DNA from 2 places in the Acinetobacter portensis genome. Region 1 is predicted to be linked to the other one. Evidence: riboswitches for the same ligand, from Rfam matches in the RefSeq annotation. Region 1 holds a riboswitch; the other holds the start of a gene.
What was found. A riboswitch is a leader RNA that binds a small molecule or an ion and turns the genes downstream of it on or off. The one in region 1 is predicted to bind cobalamin.
Positions count from the first base shown of each region.

Region 2: it holds a riboswitch for cobalamin, as region 1 does, so the genes downstream of both, GTK57_RS08570 (TonB-dependent receptor plug domain-containing protein) here and GTK57_RS01215 (TonB-dependent receptor domain-containing protein) in region 1, are expected to answer to the same signal.

Region 1 covers NZ_JAAARQ010000002.1:264,722-274,037, reverse strand. Annotated here, with positions in the region: gene GTK57_RS01235 (type I restriction-modification system subunit M) at 1-1,552, shown strand, start outside; gene GTK57_RS01230 (restriction endonuclease subunit S) at 1,552-2,910, shown strand; gene GTK57_RS01225 (type I restriction endonuclease subunit R) at 2,907-6,161, shown strand; gene GTK57_RS01220 (hypothetical protein) at 6,197-6,511, shown strand; cobalamin riboswitch at 6,617-6,762, shown strand; gene GTK57_RS01215 (TonB-dependent receptor domain-containing protein) at 6,890-8,719, shown strand; gene GTK57_RS01210 (5-methyltetrahydropteroyltriglutamate--homocysteine S-methyltransferase) at 9,062-9,316, shown strand, end outside.
Region 2 covers NZ_JAAARQ010000002.1:1,805,314-1,814,629, reverse strand. Annotated here, with positions in the region: gene GTK57_RS08600 (Na+/H+ antiporter NhaC family protein) at 1-559, shown strand, start outside; gene GTK57_RS08595 (DUF3413 domain-containing protein) at 813-2,609, shown strand; gene GTK57_RS08590 (DUF2804 domain-containing protein) at 2,683-3,675, opposite strand; gene GTK57_RS08585 (DUF1543 domain-containing protein) at 3,815-4,345, opposite strand; gene trpB (tryptophan synthase subunit beta) at 4,812-6,053, opposite strand; gene GTK57_RS08575 (phosphoribosylanthranilate isomerase) at 6,028-6,678, opposite strand; cobalamin riboswitch at 6,823-7,027, shown strand; gene GTK57_RS08570 (TonB-dependent receptor plug domain-containing protein) at 7,066-8,937, shown strand; gene GTK57_RS08565 (cob(I)yrinic acid a,c-diamide adenosyltransferase) at 9,033-9,316, shown strand, end outside.

The DNA of each region.
Region 1 (9,316 bases):
TATGCTGATTAAAGGTCAGGATGTACGCAACATCAAATTAGGCAATACGCTCTCCAATGACCAACTTGCCTATGAGAAATTTGACTACATGCTATCGAATCCACCCTTTGGTGTGGATTGGAAGAAGATTGAATCTGATATTAAAGATGAGCATGAACAAAAAGGCTTTGAAGGGCGTTTTGGTGCAGGTTTGCCACGTGTCTCTGATGGTTCGTTATTGTTCCTAATGCACCTCATTAGCAAGATGCGTGATACAGATAATCATGATCAAGGTAGTCGTATTGGTATCATCCTGAATGGTTCACCGTTATTTACGGGCAGTGCAGGTAGTGGCGAAAGTGAAATCCGCCGTTATATCTTAGAAGCTGACTTGTTAGAAGCCATTATCGCGCTACCTACCGATATGTTCTATAACACAGGCATTGCCACCTATGTTTGGGTACTCAGTAATAAAAAAGATGCTGAGCGTAAGGGCAAAGTCCAACTGATTGATGGTACTCACCTGTATAGTAAAATGCGTAAGTCACTTGGCTCAAAACGTAATGAAATGAGCGAAGACGATATTGCGATGATTACGCGTTGTTATGGAAACTTTGAAGTGACCGATGCCCGTGAACTGGATAAACCTGCCGATGTAAAATCTAATCGTGGTCGTCAATCTGCGAGTCCTAAAAATGAATCTGCAAAAACCTTCTCAAGCAAGATTTTTAATAGTTATGAATTTGGCTATCGCCGTGTGACCATTGAGCGTCCTTTGCGTTTATCTGCTCAAGTGAGTGATAAGGCTGTCGAGTCGTTACGTTTTGCACCGAAGCCATTTAATGCAGTGATGCAAAAGCTATACGAGCAGTACGGCGCAACGTGGACGGCAGACAGCTATGGTGATTTAGCTGAATATGAAACCGAGATTCGTGCGCTGATTAAAGCTGAATTTAGCGAACTCAAAGAAAAAGACATTAAAACCGTACTTGAGCCAAAACTCTGGTTAGAGCAACGTAACTTACTTACTAAAGCCCAATCGCTACAAGCCAAGATTGGCACGGCGCAGTTTGATGACTTTAATGCCTTTGATGATGTATTCAAACAAGCTTTAAAAGATGCCAACATTAAATTAGAGACCAAAGAGAAGAAGCAATTCATTGATGCTATTACGTGGAAAAATGCCGATGCTGAACCTGTAATCAATAAGGTCATTAAAGGCACAGAAAATGCCTTGTATGGTCAGTTTGTGTATAACGGCAAAGTGGTCGAGTTTGTACAAGATGGTGATTTACGTGATGCTGAGAACATTGCGCTTAATCCAAATGTCAGCACCACCGATTTAATCGAGTCTTACTTTAAGCGTGAGGTTCAACCACATGTGCCTGATGCGTGGATTAATGCCGATAAGCGTGATGATAAAGATGGCGAAATTGGCATAGTGGGTTATGAGATTCCGTTTAACCGTCATTTTTATGTATATGAACCGCCACGTGATTTAGCCGAGATTGATACGGATTTAGATGCGGTAAGCCGTGAAATTATGGCACTTCTACAAGAGGTGCATTCGTAATGGCGAAGTATGAGAAATATGCTGAGTATAAAGATTCAGGTGTGGAATGGGTTGGTGATGTTCCCCAATCATGGGAAGTTAAGCCTGTTTTAGCTTTATTCACACCTGAAATGATAAAAAATGTAGATGGTATTGAAACTAATGTCTTATCGCTAAGTTATGGTCGAATCATTCAACGAGATGTAGAGAATAATCATGGTTTATTACCTGAATCATTTAATACTTATCAGATCGTAAAGTGTGGTGATATTATTTTACGCCTTACCGATTTGCAAAATGATAAAAGAAGCCTGCGTGTAGGATTGGCAACTCAAAAAGGTATTATCACTTCAGCCTATCTCAAATTGTCTGCATTAAAAGAAATTGATCCTAAATTTGCTTATAGACTTTTACATTCTTACGATACAACAAAAGTATTTTATGGAATGGGCGGTGGTTTACGCCAATCGATGAAATTTGAGGATTTTAGACGCCTACCTATACTTGTCCCGCCTAAAAGTGAACAAACTCAAATCGCCAATTTCCTCGATCATGAAACCACAAAAATTGATAGCCTGATTGCTAAACAAGAAAAGCTGATTGAACTGCTAAAAGAAAAGCGTCAAGCGGTTATTAGCCATGCGGTGACCAAAGGTTTAAATCCTAATGTCACGATGAAAGATTCAGGTGTGGAATGGTTAGGGCAAGTGCCTGAGCATTGGGTTGTGGCTCAGTTAAAATTTAATATGCTAGATATTCAGACAGGTCCATTTGGTAGTCAATTACATGCAGAGGACTATATTGAAGATGGGATTCCTTTAATTAATCCAGCACACATGATAAATGGTGTACTTGTTCCTGATAGTCAAATTACAGTAGATGAAACAACTCAAGAAAGATTAAGCAGACATAAATTAGCAGTTGGCGACATTATTTTTGCTAGACGAGGTGAGCTTGGTCGTTGTGCAATTGTTAGAGAAGAAAATGTAGGATGGCTTTGTGGTACAGGTAGTCTAAAAGCGAAACTAAACGATAAATTACTCCCTGAGTATGCGTACTTGTTAATTACATCGGACGGTCTTGTTTCAGAGCTTTCCTTAGAATCGAAAGGTTCAACAATGGATAATTTGAATACTGAAACTTTAGGTAAAGTGCGGACACCTGTTCCTCCGATTAAAGAACAAACAGCAATTTTAATTTATGTAGAGCAAGTTTCAGGTAAATATAAAAAACTAATCGAAAATGCTGAATCCGCTATTCAACTGATGCAAGAACGCCGTACAGCCCTAATATCCTCTGCGGTTACAGGCAAAATAGACGTGCGTCATTGGCAAAACCCAAATAAAAATAACGATGCTAAAAAGGAGCTTGGCGTATGAGTGCAGATGTAACCAAAGAAACAGCATTTCAAAACGACATCATTGCCCAAATGCAGTCGCATGGTTGGCAGATTGGCTCAGGTACAGGCTATAACCGTGAAAAAGCCCTCTATACCCAAGATATTCTAGACTTTGTGCAAAAGACTCAAGACAAGGAATGGCAGAAGTTTAAAAGCATTTTCCCCAATGACACCGAACGCCATTTTTTAGATACGGTCGAAGCACAGCTTAAAAAAGCCAATATCAACGCCACTGATGTTGAATCACGTAGCTATGGCACATTAGGTGTATTACGTCATGGTATCCGTACACGTGGGGTGCGTTTTTCATTTTGTCAGTTTAAACCTGAACACGGTTTAAACCCTGAACTGAATGCACGCTATAAGCAAAATATTTGCCGTGTTGTACCTGAATTGGTCTATAGCCCATACGCTAATAAAGCAGAGTTCGAGGCAACAGGCAAACAAGCCAAAAAATGGCGTATTGACCTTGTGCTGTTTATTAATGGCTTTCCAGTGGCAACCATGGAGCTGAAGTCAGAGTTTAAACAAGCTGTGCAAAATGCGATGACACAGTACCGCAAAACGCGCTTGCCCAAAGACCCTGAAACCAATAAGCCTGAACCACTCTTAATGTTTAAACGTGGCGCATTGGTACACTTTGCCGTAAGTCAGTATGACGTTTATATGGCGACACATCTCACTGGTGATAGCACTTACTTCTTACCATTTAACAAAGGAACGAAGGATCAGGGCGCAGGCAATGACGTACCAGAGAATCCAAATGAATATGCAACAGGCTATTTATGGAATGAAGTTTTAACGCCGGATAGCTTATTGAATATTGTCGGTAACTTTATCCATCTGCAAATTGAAGAAAAAGAAGATTGGGAAGGGCGGAAATACAAGAAAGAAAGTCTGATTTTCCCACGTTATCATCAGTGGAAAGTGGTCAATAACTTAGTACAGGATTCACTGGCTGAGGGCACAGGGCAGAAATACTTGATTCAGCACAGTGCAGGTTCAGGTAAATCCAATTCCATTGCATGGACGGCGCATCAACTCTCAAGCTTGTACGATGCCAACAATAAAAAGATGTTTGATTCGGTGATTGTGGTCACTGACCGCACCATCTTAGATGCACAGCTACAAGATACCATCTATCAATTTGAACATGCCGATGGCGTGGTGGGACGCATTAACAATAAAGAAGGTGACGGCTCAAAATCGGAGAAATTGGCTAAAGCTTTGGAAATGGCACAGCCGATTATCATTGTGACCATTCAGACTTTCCCATTTGTACTCCGTGCGATTGAAAACAGCACCAGTCTCAAAGAGCGTAAATACGCCGTGATTGCCGATGAAGCCCATTCATCACAAAGTGGTTCTACGGCGCGTCAGCTTAAAGAAACCTTGATGATTGAAGAACGTGAAGAAGATGAACAGCTGTCTTCTGAAGATGTACTTGATGCAGTCATGGCTTCACGTAAGGGCAGTGCCAACTTAAGCTTCTATGCTTTTACTGCAACACCTAAAGATAAAACTCTACAGCTTTTTGGTCGCTTGCCTGATCCAAGTATGCCGCCGTCAAAAACCAATATTCCTGTGGCATACCATGTTTACTCAATGCGTCAGGCGATTGAAGAAGGCTTTATTTTAGATGTATTGAAAAACTACACTAACTATAAAGTCATCTATAAGCTCAAACAGAAAATCGAAGAAAAAGACGCAACGGTTGATGCCAAGAAAGCCAAGACCAAGCTGAATCAGTGGGTACGCTTACACGATCATAATATCTCGCAAAAAGTGCATATCATCATTGAGCATTTCAAGAAGAATATTATGGGCTTACTCGGTGGACAAGCCAAAGCCATGGTGGTGACCAGTTCTCGTAAAGAAGCGGTACGTTATAAACAGGCCTTTGATAAATACATTGCTGAACAGAACTATGCCAACATTCAAGCCATGGTGGCATTCTCAGGCGATGTAGAATTTAATGCCAATGATGCAGACAGTAGCCATCTGTTAGGTCAGAAATTTACTGAAAGCAATATGAACCCAAACTTGAAAGGTCGTGAGATGCGTAAGGCATTCGACAGCGATGACTTTCAGGTGATGATTGTGGCGAATAAGTTCCAGACCGGCTTTGACCAGCCGAAATTGTGTGCCATGTACGTGGATAAAAAGTTGGGTGGTGTCGAATGCGTACAGACTCTATCTCGCTTAAACCGTACTTATCCTGCTAAAGCTGAATCAGGTACGTTTGTGCTGGATTTCTTCAATGAGCCACAAGACATTCTTGATGCATTCCAACCGTATTATCAGACAGCGGAGTTGGCAGATGTCTCTAATCCAGATCAAATATATGATTTGTGTACCAAGCTCAAAGCCTCAGGTATTTTCCTGTGGACGGAAGTAGAACAGTTTGTTGATGCCTTCTATAGCAAAAATAAATCCAGTGCAGCACTCTCAAACATTTGTAAGCCTGCAATGCAACGCTGGCAACAGCGATATAAAGAAGCAGTCAATGATTACGATGTCACAAAGAACCGGTTAGACATTACCAAGCGAACGGGTGAGCCTGTACTCATTGCCAATGCTGAAAATGAATTTACGGAAGCGAAGAAAGCTCGTGATGCTTTGGAAATTTTCAAGAAAGACTTAGGGAGTTTTACGCGTTTCTATGAGTTCATGTCTCAAATTATTGAGTATGACGATAAAGACTTAGAGAAACTCAGCCTGTTTGCTCGAAACTTACGTCCAATGCTCCGTGAGCAAGTGGCGGATGAGGACGAAATTGATCTCAGTAACGTTGCAATGAGTCATTACCGCTTGTCGAAGCTACGTCAGCAAGATATTCAGCTTAAAGCCAATAGCACTGAGCATAAGTTGGATCCTGCCAATGATGTCGGGACGGCGAAAGCTAAGGATAAGAAAGAAGACTTTTTGTCAGTGATTTTAAGCCGTGTGAATGAGCTGTTTGTGACAGATAAGCTAACTGATCAAGACATGATTAACTATGTGCATACCGTGGCAGATAAAATGTCTGAAAACTCACGCATGATGAAGCAGATTCACAATAATACTCGTGAACAAGCGATGCTCGGTGAGTTTGATACGGCGCTTGATGATGCCGTGTTAGAGAGTAATGAAGCTCATATAGAGCAAATGACACAGCTTATGAGTGATCCTGCGAAGATGAAGCAGTTTGCGCATATTATTTATGATGTCTTACTCAATAAAGCGCTTTAAATTTTTAATAAAGAAATAAGTATTAGAGTGAAAATATGAATTTTTGGCATATGCAGATTCATCCTAGTGATAAAGAAGCAGTTAACCGTAGTGAAGCAAAAAGAATTATTCTCGAAAGTGGTGTTATAGGTTTAGGAAATCAATGGCCTAATGATAGAGGACAACCACAAAAATTTAAAACGAATGTCAAGGTAGGGGATGTTGTACTCATTAGAAGCGATGGTCCACTTGCTCTCGTAAAAGTAATAAGTGAGTGCTATGACAATGTTGATAATAGTGTTTGGTTCGATTTGGTTAGAATGAATAGCCACCAATTCTGTAGACATCTTTTAATTAGATATGGAGGTTAAGTTGACCTTAAATATTATTACTTCCTATATTCCTTAGAAAATTTAGCTTTATGAGAGTAATACGAATAATCAGAAACAGTTTGACTTAGCAAGGACTTAGTTTTAGTCTCTGTACCTGCTTCAGGTGCTTCTATAGAGAAGTGAAACTGGGAAGTTAGTACACGTATGTGTAAGCTAACACTGCCCCCGCAACGGTGAATAGGATAGCAACATCCTTAAGTCCGGAGACCGGCCTGCTGCACAACCTAACTAATGCGGCGGGCGTTAAAGAAGGGATCGCATACTTCTATTATATTGAGTTGGTATTGCTTACCCAAAATCCGTCCGCGCGCTTCACATTTATATTTGCACGGGCGGTGCGAAATTTTGGGGTATATCATGAATCAAATGTATACAACTGCTTTAGGTGGTTTGTTAGTCTTATCTCCATTGTCTATGGCAATGGCAGCAGAAAAATCTGTTTTCCAACTTCCTAAAATCAATGTCGTTGCCAACTTGGTTGAGCAAAATAATGCCGATACTTTAGCGGCCGTTACTGTGATTGATCGTGAAGAAATCGAAAGAAAGCAGTTTAACTCTCTACAAGATTTATTACGTACTGTACCAGGGGTAACATTCACTAATAATGGGGGACTAGGTAAGGTAACAAGTGTTTCTATTCGTGGTACAAATTCTAAACATGTGCTTGTGTTAGTAGATGGTCTGCGTTGGAATGCAGCTACTGCAGGTTCATCTTCATTCGAATTTCTCCCTATTGAGCAAATTGAACGAGTTGAAGTCGTAAAAGGTCCTCGTTCAAGCTTATACGGCTCTGAAGCTATTGGTGGGGTAATTCAAATATTTACACGTAAAGGTACGCAAGAAGGTATTAAGCCATTTGCGTCGCTTACATACGGTTCTCATGAAACTTATAAGGCTAATGCTGGCCTGAACATTAAAAATAATAAGAATTGGGCGAATTTAAGTGTTGCAGGAATGAAAACCCAAGGCCTTGATGCAACTGCCGCTCCAGTAGAAACAGATAAAGATGGTTATGAAAATTATTCAGTATCTTTAAATGCTGGACATCAATTTAACGATCAATTATCTGTAGATATGAATGCCTTACATATTGAAGGTGAAACGGAAATTGATAATACCGGGGGTCAAGAGCCTTATACTAAACTTATTGAATCTGTATATGGTGTAGGCCTTAATTATCAAGCCAACCATCTATGGAACACGAAACTGAAGGTTGGTTATTCCCAAGATAAACAGGAAGGATATATTAAAACAGGTTTAGACAATGTCTATGAAACCCAAAAAGAAACAATTTCATGGTTGAACACACTAGCATTTAATGAAAACCATAATTTAATTTTAGGAACTGATTATCTAAAAGATAAAATTAGTGGAATTAATGGCCCTTCACTTTTTGACAAAAAAAGTAGAGATAATTTTGGTTATTTTGCTCAATATTTAGGAAATATTAATAATTTTGATATTGAGGCCGCATTGCGTCTAGATGATAACGAGCAATATGGAAATCATACAACAGGCAATCTAGCACTTGGTTACCAGTTCAATGAAGCTCTAAAGACGTATGTCTCTTATGGTACAGCATTCCGAGCACCTACGTTTAATGAGTTGTATTACCCTCAAGATGAATGGGGTGGTGGCAACCCTAATTTAAATCCAGAAGAATCAGAGAATATTGAACTCGGTTTTAAAGGTAATATAGGTAATGTGAATTGGGCATTGAATGGTTTCCGTAATGATATTGACCAAATGATTGTACGTTGGCCAGCGATCAATGTTGATAAGGCATTAATTAAAGGGATAGAGGTAGAGTTAGGTCAGGCAATAGGTCAATTCGATTGGAATATAAATTACACTTATCAAGAGCCTGAAAATCGTAGTGGTGATAATAAAGGTAAACAAATCACTAATATTCCTCAGCAAATACTTAATTTAAGTGCGGATTATAATTTTGATAAATGGATAGTAGGTGGTGCTGTACACGCAGAGGATAAGCGTTATAGTGCTGATAACAAATCATATATGGGCTCTTTTGCAACAGCTGATGTACGATTAACTTATCAAGCTACTCCAGAACTTTCGGTTCAAGCAAAATTAGCCAATATGTTTGATAAAGAATATCAAACAACCCAAGGCTACAACCAAGATGGTCGTACTGCTTGGGTGACCTTGCGTTATGCGATGAAATAATAATTCGTATTGGAAACTGAGGGATCTTCATTTATGCGTGAAAATCCTTCAGTAAAAGCATATGTAATAACAGTTATAATTCATTGTTATTATTGTTTTTATAGTTTTATTCTATCTAAGTTTAGCTAATCAAATACCAGTAAAGTTTTGTTGTTATACCTTCAATACTCCCGTTTTGAATGTAGTGCACATGAAAAACCAGACGATTCGTCGTCTGGTTTTTCATTCATAAACTGAAATACTGATACAGCATTCTCTTTTCGTTGAAAGAAATATCGATTAACGATACTTCTAATTTTATAAAGTGACCTTCTCAGAAGTCATTTTTTATTTGGTTTATCTATGCAAAGTAATACATCTCCTAAAGCGAAGACCCAATATGCCAATAATAAGGTAGAGCATATCGGTAGTTTTTTAAGAGCATTAGAACTCAAAAAAGCACGTTACGACTTTGCTGATCGGGTCATTTATGAAGAGACATTAAGACAGGTTGAAGATGCAGAAATTGACAATCTGATCGATATTCAGCTTGATCTAGATTGTACCGTTATGACAGATGGTGATTTTCGCCGTACTTGGTGGCATTTCGATTTTCTT
Region 2 (9,316 bases), 1.5 Mb from region 1:
AACCATTGGTGTGATTTTATCTGGAATTATTGGTTTAATTGACTCAACAACTTTTGACTTTTTAAAGCTCAATAATGCAATTTACGACGGCTTTGTCAGTATGTTCGAAGTTGCCTTACTTTCAATGTTCTTGGGCGGTTTATCTTCCATTATGCAAAAAGAAGGTGGTTTAGAATGGTTAATTCAACGTATTTATAAAATTACCCGCTTATTTAAAGTAGGTAGACAACGTGCAGGTGAAATTGGCATTAGCCTTCTTGTAATCTTCTCTAACTTATTTGTTGCGAATAACACCGTTGCCATTATTTTATCGGGTGATATGGCACGAGAAGTTGCGAAAGAATATGGAGTAGATCCTAAACGTGCTGCAGCTTTATTAGATATTTTTTCATGTGTTGTGCAAGGTTTAATTCCTTATGGTGCTCAACTTTTATTGGCGTGTTCTATTGCTAAAATTTCACCTGTAGAACTCATTGGTAGTATTTATTATTGTTGGGTACTCGCGATATTTGCTTTACTTTCAATTATTTTTCGCTTTCCAAAATTAAAACAAATTTAGATTTTTCAAGCGGTCTTTAAGAAGACCGCTTTCATTTAAGTTTAAATCAAAACAATTCATCATCTTATAAAGTTATTAAAAATAAATCTTTTACAACAGCATCGCAGAGTTTTTATTCAACAATAGGTATTTAAAGTTTATGATATGCCCCATTCGGGTTAAGCACCGCGCCTTAACTTCCTAAATTCATTTATGCCAAAGCGTGTTTTATATGCCTTTTAAAACAAAATTACACAGTCATGGATATCTCATAATGGTCAATGCCATTATTGCGATGTTTATTTCATGCAGATATTTTGCATTTTTACCTGAATTTCCAAGTGATATTTTAGGTTTAAGCTTTTTAGTCTCTAGCCTTTTTTCTCATATGGCACTTTTAAGTGCTGTTTTAGGTCTATTGCTCATACCTTTCTTATTATTACCGACGATCCCACGTCGTTTTATTATTTCAGGTGTGGCTGCATTTGGCTTAATTGCGTTATTTTTAGATACCGTGGTCTATTCACAATATAGATTTCATGTAAATGCTGTAATGCTTGAATTGGTGATGTCAGGGCAAGTCGTAGATTTTCCTATCGTAACTTGGATTATGACTTTTATTGGCATTGCATTAATTTGGGCATTTCAATACTTTCTCATATCAAAATTAGAAAATGGCATTCCACGCCCCCAATGGAAATTAGGCAAAAAATTTGCTTGGCTGACTTTTATCACCCTTTTAATGTCTAATGGTATTCATATTTGGGCAGCAGCAAACGTTTATCAACCCGTTACGGTAACAAAACGTTATTTACCACTTTTCCAACCTGCAACCTCTACAAAAACAATGAAAAAAATGGGTTGGTTAGATGAAGCCGCGATAGAAAAACAAAAAGCGATGTCATTAGAGCGTAAAAGTGATATCAACTATCCACTAAGTCCAATTCAATCTAATACTGTTACCAAACCCACAAATATTGTCTTTATTGTTGTAGATTCATGGCGTGCAGATACCTTTAATGCAGATGTCAGCCCAAATATGTGGCAATACGCGCAACAAGGTAAAATTTTTGACAATCATATTTCGACAGGTAACTGTACACGTACAGGTATTTTCGGTCTGTTTTATGCCATTCCAGGAACATATTGGCATGGTATTTTAGTCAATCGTCAAACGCCTGTATTTATGGATCGCTTACAAGCGATGAATTATCAACTGGGTATCTTCGCGGCCGCAAAACTGACAAATCCCGAATTTGATCAAAATATTTTTGCAAAAGTACCTAACTTGCGCATTAGTTCTGAAGGCCGTTCGCCTGATGGCTTAGATGTGGGTTTAACTCAAGACTGGCTAAAATGGTACGACAAACGCGATAAGAACAAACCAACTTTCTCGTTTTTATTCTACGATTCACCACATGGTTATGCTTTCCCGAAAGATTACCCACATCAATACAAGCCAATGCTTGAAGAAGTGAATTATCTAAAACTCAGCAACGATACAGACCGCTCACTCATGATGAACCGCTATAAAACAAGTGTTCATTATGTCGATAGCTTAGTGAAAGAAGTTTTAGATAAAATCAAAGCCTCTGGTGATGCTGATAATACCTTGGTGATTATTACAGGTGACCACGGTCAAGAAGTAAATGACAACATGGAAAACTTCTGGGGACATAATGGGAACTACACCGATCCTCAAGTGAAAGTTCCTTTAGCCATTATTGGCCCTAAAGTGAAAGATTCAACCATGATGCAATGGGATAAAGACACATTCACAAGTCATCAAGATATTGTTCCAACCATTATGAAAAATTATTTAGGTGTTAAAAACAATATTCATGATTATTCAGTAGGTGAAGATTTAATGGCACCTATAGTAAAACGTGATTGGATTTTAGCTTCGAATTACAGTAGTTATGCCGTAATTACGCCTAAATCAATTTTAGAAGTTGGTGCTGTTGGTCAATATGATTTATTGGATAAAAAGAACAAGCCACTTAAAGGTCAACAGCTGAATGGAAAATATCTACAAGCTGCGTTAGAACAAATTAGTCGTTTTAATAAATAAGTGACTTTAAATAAAAAAGGCTTCTTCGGATGCCTTTTTTATTGCTGAACTTACGAGTAATTTAATATTTTTATTACCATTTCGCATAATGTTGTTCAATTAAGCCATATTCACTATTAAAAATAATCTCCTGACCATTTTGTAAAACTGTGCCGCTAATTTTTGCTTGCCACTGACTAAATTGACTTCCAACCCATCTTAAATTTAGATTTTCAAAACGGCGCCAACCTGTATTCACAGTTAAATTTAAGCTTTTATCTAAAGATTGAATTGTCCATTGGGTATCTGAAATTTGTTGAAATAAAACATCACTTAATGGATGTAAATGTCCATTGATCCATAAGCTGTTTTCATTACCAAAGCTTTCATTCACCCCAGAAGCCAAATTAATGCCTATGCGATTATTTTGATCATCCCAAAAACTACAAGACAACCAAAACCAAGCCGTTTCAGGTCGCAAAAATCCACAAGTATCATCTAGCGCGGCAAATGTTCGCTCATTAAATTGAATCATTTGACCTTGTTTATTACTAAAAAAGCCTTCACAAGTGAGCGTTGTAAGCTTTTGAGTATAAGTCCAACCATTAATTCCATTTGGACTACACAAACTTAAAGGCGTTGTTCCTGCACAAAATGTTCGAACACTTAGTATAATTTCACCATATTTTGTAACAGTGATATATCGAGCGCCATTCACATGCTGCATTTCTATTTGATATGGCTTGTGGCTAAAATAACTCTGATTAAATAAAGGTTGCTCATCGACCTGAGTATGTCTAGCCAATGGATTAATCGCATTCCAATCAATCACTTCGTTGCGAAGATGGTCATAAATATAGAAAAAACCATGCCCAGCCCATGCAATATCGACCACGGCAACACCAATACTATAATGCTCGTGCTGAATAGAACAAAACTTGAATTTTTTATATTTTAGATGCTTACGCCATCCATCCAATGACTTTCCATAGGGCGTTTTATAATCGTATTTACTGACATCTATATTTGATGGTAGTTCTGAAAAGCGACCATAACGAGGCTGTCCATTGGGTTGAATCAAATCCATTTTTGATCATCCATATCAATCACCTTATCCCATATAAGCATTATGCCTTTAAGCATCAATTTTAAAATAGCAAATCCAAACTAAAGATTCAAAAGCTTATACGAGATAATTTGAAGGATTATTCATTCAAAATTTTTAGCTAATCGTGATCCAACATGAGATATGTATTTTCCCAAAGATTCTCTTCAAGCTGTATTTCCGAATTCTGCTCAATCAATTCAATATATCGACCATGAACATGATCTATTGCAATGCAATCGTCGACATCTAGAACACGGTCTGTATGTTGTTTTTGCCAATGCTGTGCAAAATAAGCTTTGCCTCTTTGTTTTGCCACCATCGCATTTTGTGCAACCACTAAAACGTATCGATGTAATTCGCCAAATTCACGTGCATCATAGCCACCTAAATTAATTAAGAATAATTTTTCATTTTCTAGATTTGGTGCAGCATCACTAAATTGAATTGTATATTTTTTATCTTCAAATTCTATGCCGTTAATTTTAGCCCAAGCATCAATATGTAAGCCTTTTTGTTCGCCAAACCATGCATTTTTGAGTTGAGGATAGGTTTCTTCTAAAGTATCACCAACAGCAAGTACCACATCATGTACTTCTGTATTTGCACGTGCATGACGACCACCGAGCATGATAATAAATAGGCTAGACATAAATGCTCCGTTTTAATCCTCTCTAACTCCCATTTTTCAAAAAAAATAGAGTTTATAAAAAGAGGACTTTTGAATTTCATTAAAACGATATGATACGCGTTGGCGACATGGATGTCGCCCGTAAGACTGAGGTATAGGGATATACCTTCAGTCTTAAAAAAGATTTTTGTTACTTTTGATCTTTCAAAAGTAAAAGCAGAAGGCACACTGAAATTAAATCATAAGCCACAAATCAAAGTTCCCATACTTTTGTTTCAGCAAAAATAAAATGTGCATTATGCAAATGCTCCCTTGCGGACTCAGAATATATTCTGAGGATTCTCACCCTTTCAAAAGGAGGGAAACTTTTATCATATATAAAAAAATCGCATCCAATTACTTGAATGCGATTTTTAAATCCTCCCAACCCTCCTTTACAAAAGGAGGGCTATTTCCCCTCTTTCATAAAGAGGGTTAGGGAGATTTTTTACATCTCAACCATTTCCACGCCATCAATACGTGCAACAGTCATTAAATCTTTATCACCACGACCTGAAACAGTCGCAATAATAATTTGATCTTTATTCATGGTCGGAGCAAGTTTTGTCACGTACGCCATTGCATGTGAACTTTCAAGCGCAGGAATAATCCCTTCAATTTGTGTTAAATCACGGAAACCTTGAAGTGCTTCATTGTCATTAATTGGCACATATTCAACGCGATTCATATCTTTCAAGAAACTATGTTCAGGGCCAACACCAGGATAATCGAGACCTGCTGAAATTGAATGTGTTTCAATGATTTGACCTTGATCATCCGACATCAAGTAAGTACGGTTACCGTGTAATACACCCACATGACCCGCATTGAGTGGTGCAGAATGTTTGCCTGTTTCAATGCCATAGCCTGCGGCTTCAACACCGTACATTTTAACATCTGAATCATTTAAGAATGGATAGAACAAACCCATTGCATTTGAACCACCACCGACACAAGCCACTAAAGCATCAGGTAAACGACCTGCTTGCTCTTGAATTTGACGACGTGCTTCACGACCAATAATCGATTGGAAATCACGAACCAATTGCGGATATGGATGTGGACCTGCAACTGTACCAATCACATAATATGTAGAATCTACATTGGTGACCCAATCACGCATTGCTTCGTTCATGGCATCTTTTAATGTTTTTGAGCCACTTTCTACAGGAACAACTGTTGCGCCCAATAAACGCATACGGTACACGTTCATTGCTTGACGTTTAACATCTTCTGCGCCCATGAACACAACGCATTCAAGCCCTAAACGTGCTGCGATAGTTGCAGTTGCAACACCATGTTGACCTGCACCTGTTTCAGCAATAATACGTTTTTTACCCGAAAGTTTTGCAAGAAGTGCCTGACCAATCGTGTTATTTACTTTGTGTGAACCCGTGTGATTAAGGTCTTCACGTTTTAAGTAAATTTGCGCACCACCTAATTCTTTCGACCATCGCTCAGCATAATATAAAGGACTTGGGCGACCTACATAGTAAGCCAAGTCACGGTCGAATTCTGCCAGAAACTGTTTGTCATCTTTCATGCGAAAATAGAGTTTTTCTAAATCCTCTAATGCCGCCATAAGAGTCTCTGACACAAAACGTCCGCCATGAATACCGAAATGCCCGTTTTGATCGGGGAATTGGGTATAGTCAATTTGACTGTTATGACTTTGATTTTGCTGATCCACGATGGACTCCTTGCATAAATTTTTCAATGAGTTGTTGGTCTTTTATACCCTTTGCGGACTCTACGCCTCCGCTGACATCTACGGCATATGCCCCTGTCGTCTTTATAGCGTCTTCGATATTTTCAGGCTTTAAACCGCCTGCCAATATTAATGGAATATCAAGTTGTGGGAACTGAGTCCAATCGAATGAATGTCCTGTTCCACCTTTAAGCTCAGGGTGCCATGCATCTAAAAGCATAGCACTTGCACCCACTTGTTGATATTGCTGAATCGTTGAAATTACATCTAAATCGGGTTTAACTTGAATGGCTTTGTACCATCTTCTACCTGTTAATTTGGCAATATTTTGGCATTGTTCTGGGGTTTCATCGCCATGAAATTGTAAGACATCTAAAGAAACTGTTTTTAATACTTCTAATATTTCATCGCTCGATGCATTCACAAATAAGCCAACGGTTTGTACGTAGGCTGGTACTTGTTTTACAAGTTTTTGAGCTAATTCAATGGTGACATTTCTAGGGCTTGGTGGAAAAAATACAAAGCCAATTGCGTCTGCTCCTGCATCTACAACAGATCGAATATCTTGAGTTCGTGTGATTCCACATATTTTTACACGAGTACGCATGTTTTGTTGCTCTTGCCGTGCCTTGTTTATAGCCCATCTATAAATATTAAAGGCGAATCATTGTAATGCAATTTTTCAATCTTGCGTAAAGTTCATACGCAATATTCTTCACTTCGATTGTTTATTTCACATGCTAACTTTATACTTCGTGCGAATGCAATAAGTCCTAGCCATCGCTATAGGGAAGTTGGTGCGAATCCAACACTGCCCCCGCAACGGTAAAATGAAAAACTTATCTTTATAAATTGAACAATTTACACCACTGCAATTTTTTGTGGGAAGGTGGATAAGTAGATCGAAAGCTCGATCACATTTAAGTCCGGATACCTGCTTATTGTGCCCTTAAACTCAATCATTCACGGGGGGGTGAATGTATGGAGCTAAAGCATGTCTATTTATTTTCAGCCTACTGCCCTTGTAGGTGCTATCGCCATTGCGATGGGTCTTTCAACTTCTGTATCTGCAAACACTGAAACTCAAGCGAAAGCATCAACGAAATCTACTTTAAATACCATTGTTGTGACTGCAACACGTTCTGAAGAAAACATTGAAAATGTGCCTGCTCGCATTTCAATTATTGAACCTGCAGTACTTGACCAATCTCCATTAGCATCATTACCACACTTATTAAGTAATGATGCATCTATCAACATGGTGCAATCAGGTGGATATGGTCAACAGTCATCTATTTTCCTCAGAGGCACCAATTCAACACATACGCTTGTTTTACGTGATGGTGTAAAACTCAATAGTGCAACAAGTGGCACCGCATCTTTAGCCTATATTGATACAACCGACCTCAAACAAATTGAAGTGCTGAAAGGCCCTGCATCAGTTTTATATGGTACTAATGCAATTGGTGGGGTTGTACAACTTGTCTCTAAAACACCTGAAAAAACAGGTGCATTTCTTACAGGTGAAATAGGTGAAAATAAAACTTATAAATCTATCGTAGGTGCAGATTTAGTTGAAAATGGATTTTATGCACAAATTCGTGGTCAACGCTTAGAATCAGATGGAACACATGTAACCAATGCTAAGCAACCTGATATTAAAACGGGTGACTTCGAACAAAAAGGTTTCAGTACTAAGTTTGGTTTTGAAAACGAATTCATAGCTCTTTCTTTAGATTATGCACAAAATGAAGGTCAATCTACTTATGTTTCAAGTGTTTTTGCACCATATCCATCTAATGCATTTTTAAATTTAAAAAATAATTCTGTTGATTTTAAAAATGAAAGTATCAATGCTAAGGCAAAGTATAAATTTTCTGATCTAATTGAATTAAATGCACGTTTATCTCAATTTAAAGATGAAAGTAATCAATTAGATTCTAAAGATTTTGTAAATAGTAAAACACAAGAAGCAGATCTATACACAAAAGTCACTTTACCCGCTCACCAAAACATCTTATTCGGCACTACCTACCAAAGCACCAAAGCTGATGCTATTTCAAGCGGATCCCCATATAAAGGCGATGTTGATGCGCAAGGCTATTATATTCAACATCAATACAGTAATCACGGTTTAAACACCCAAGTTGGTATTCGCGTAGAAGACAATGAACAATTTGGTACTCACACCGTGGGGCAAGTAGCTGTTCGCTATCAAATATTGGAAAACACAAGTATTTACACCAATTGGGGAACGGCATTTAGAGCACCTAACTTAAATGAGCTCTATGTTAACTACTACGGCAACCCAAATTTAAAACCTGAGGAAAGTGAATCTTTTGAATTAGGCATTGATCAAAAGATTCCTTTTGGCCTCAGTACAGGTTTATCTATGTACAGCAATAAAGTGAAAAACCTTATTGATTACAATGATAAAAATGGATACATCATTGATAACGTAAGTAAAGCAAAATTTGAAGGCGTTGAAAGCTATATCAACTGGGAGCAAGATCAACTATTTGCAAAGCTTTCACATAGCTATGTTAAAGCTACAAATGAGGAAACAGGAAAAGAGTTAGCCCGTCGTCCTCGTCAAAGCTTAACATTAACTGCAGGATTGCAAAATTCAATTTATGGTATCAGTACATCGGTATCATCTAAATCAGCACCCAAAGACAATTCAAAAGTTACTGGTTACACGACGGTTGATTTAAATGCCTATTGGAATGTAAATCCTTCAATCAAACTCTTTACTAACATCGACAATATTGGTGATGTGAAGTTTGAAACAGCCTCATACGGAAATGGTCTTTTCTACATTAACGGTGGTCGCCAAGCATCTGTTGGTGTGACATTCAAATACTAATATCATCAGGCTACAAATAAATACTTTTGAGGATAATGTCACACCTGTGGCATTATCCTTTTTAAATTGAGATATCTGAATATTAAGGAAATAACATGGGACACCGTTTAAGCAAAATTTACACCCGTACAGGCGACTCAGGAACAACAGGATTAGGCGATGGTTCACGTGTTTCCAAAGATGACCTACGAATTGAAGCATTAGGTGATGTAGACGAACTCAACTCAAGTATTGGCGTATTACGCTCACAAATTGCGATAAGTGCAATTGAAGACAAAACCACTTGGGATAAATCATTAAGCCTTATTCAACATTGGCTTTTCGACTTGGGTGGTGAAGTTTGCATTCCAAACTTCAATTTGGTTCAGCCTTCAGCCAT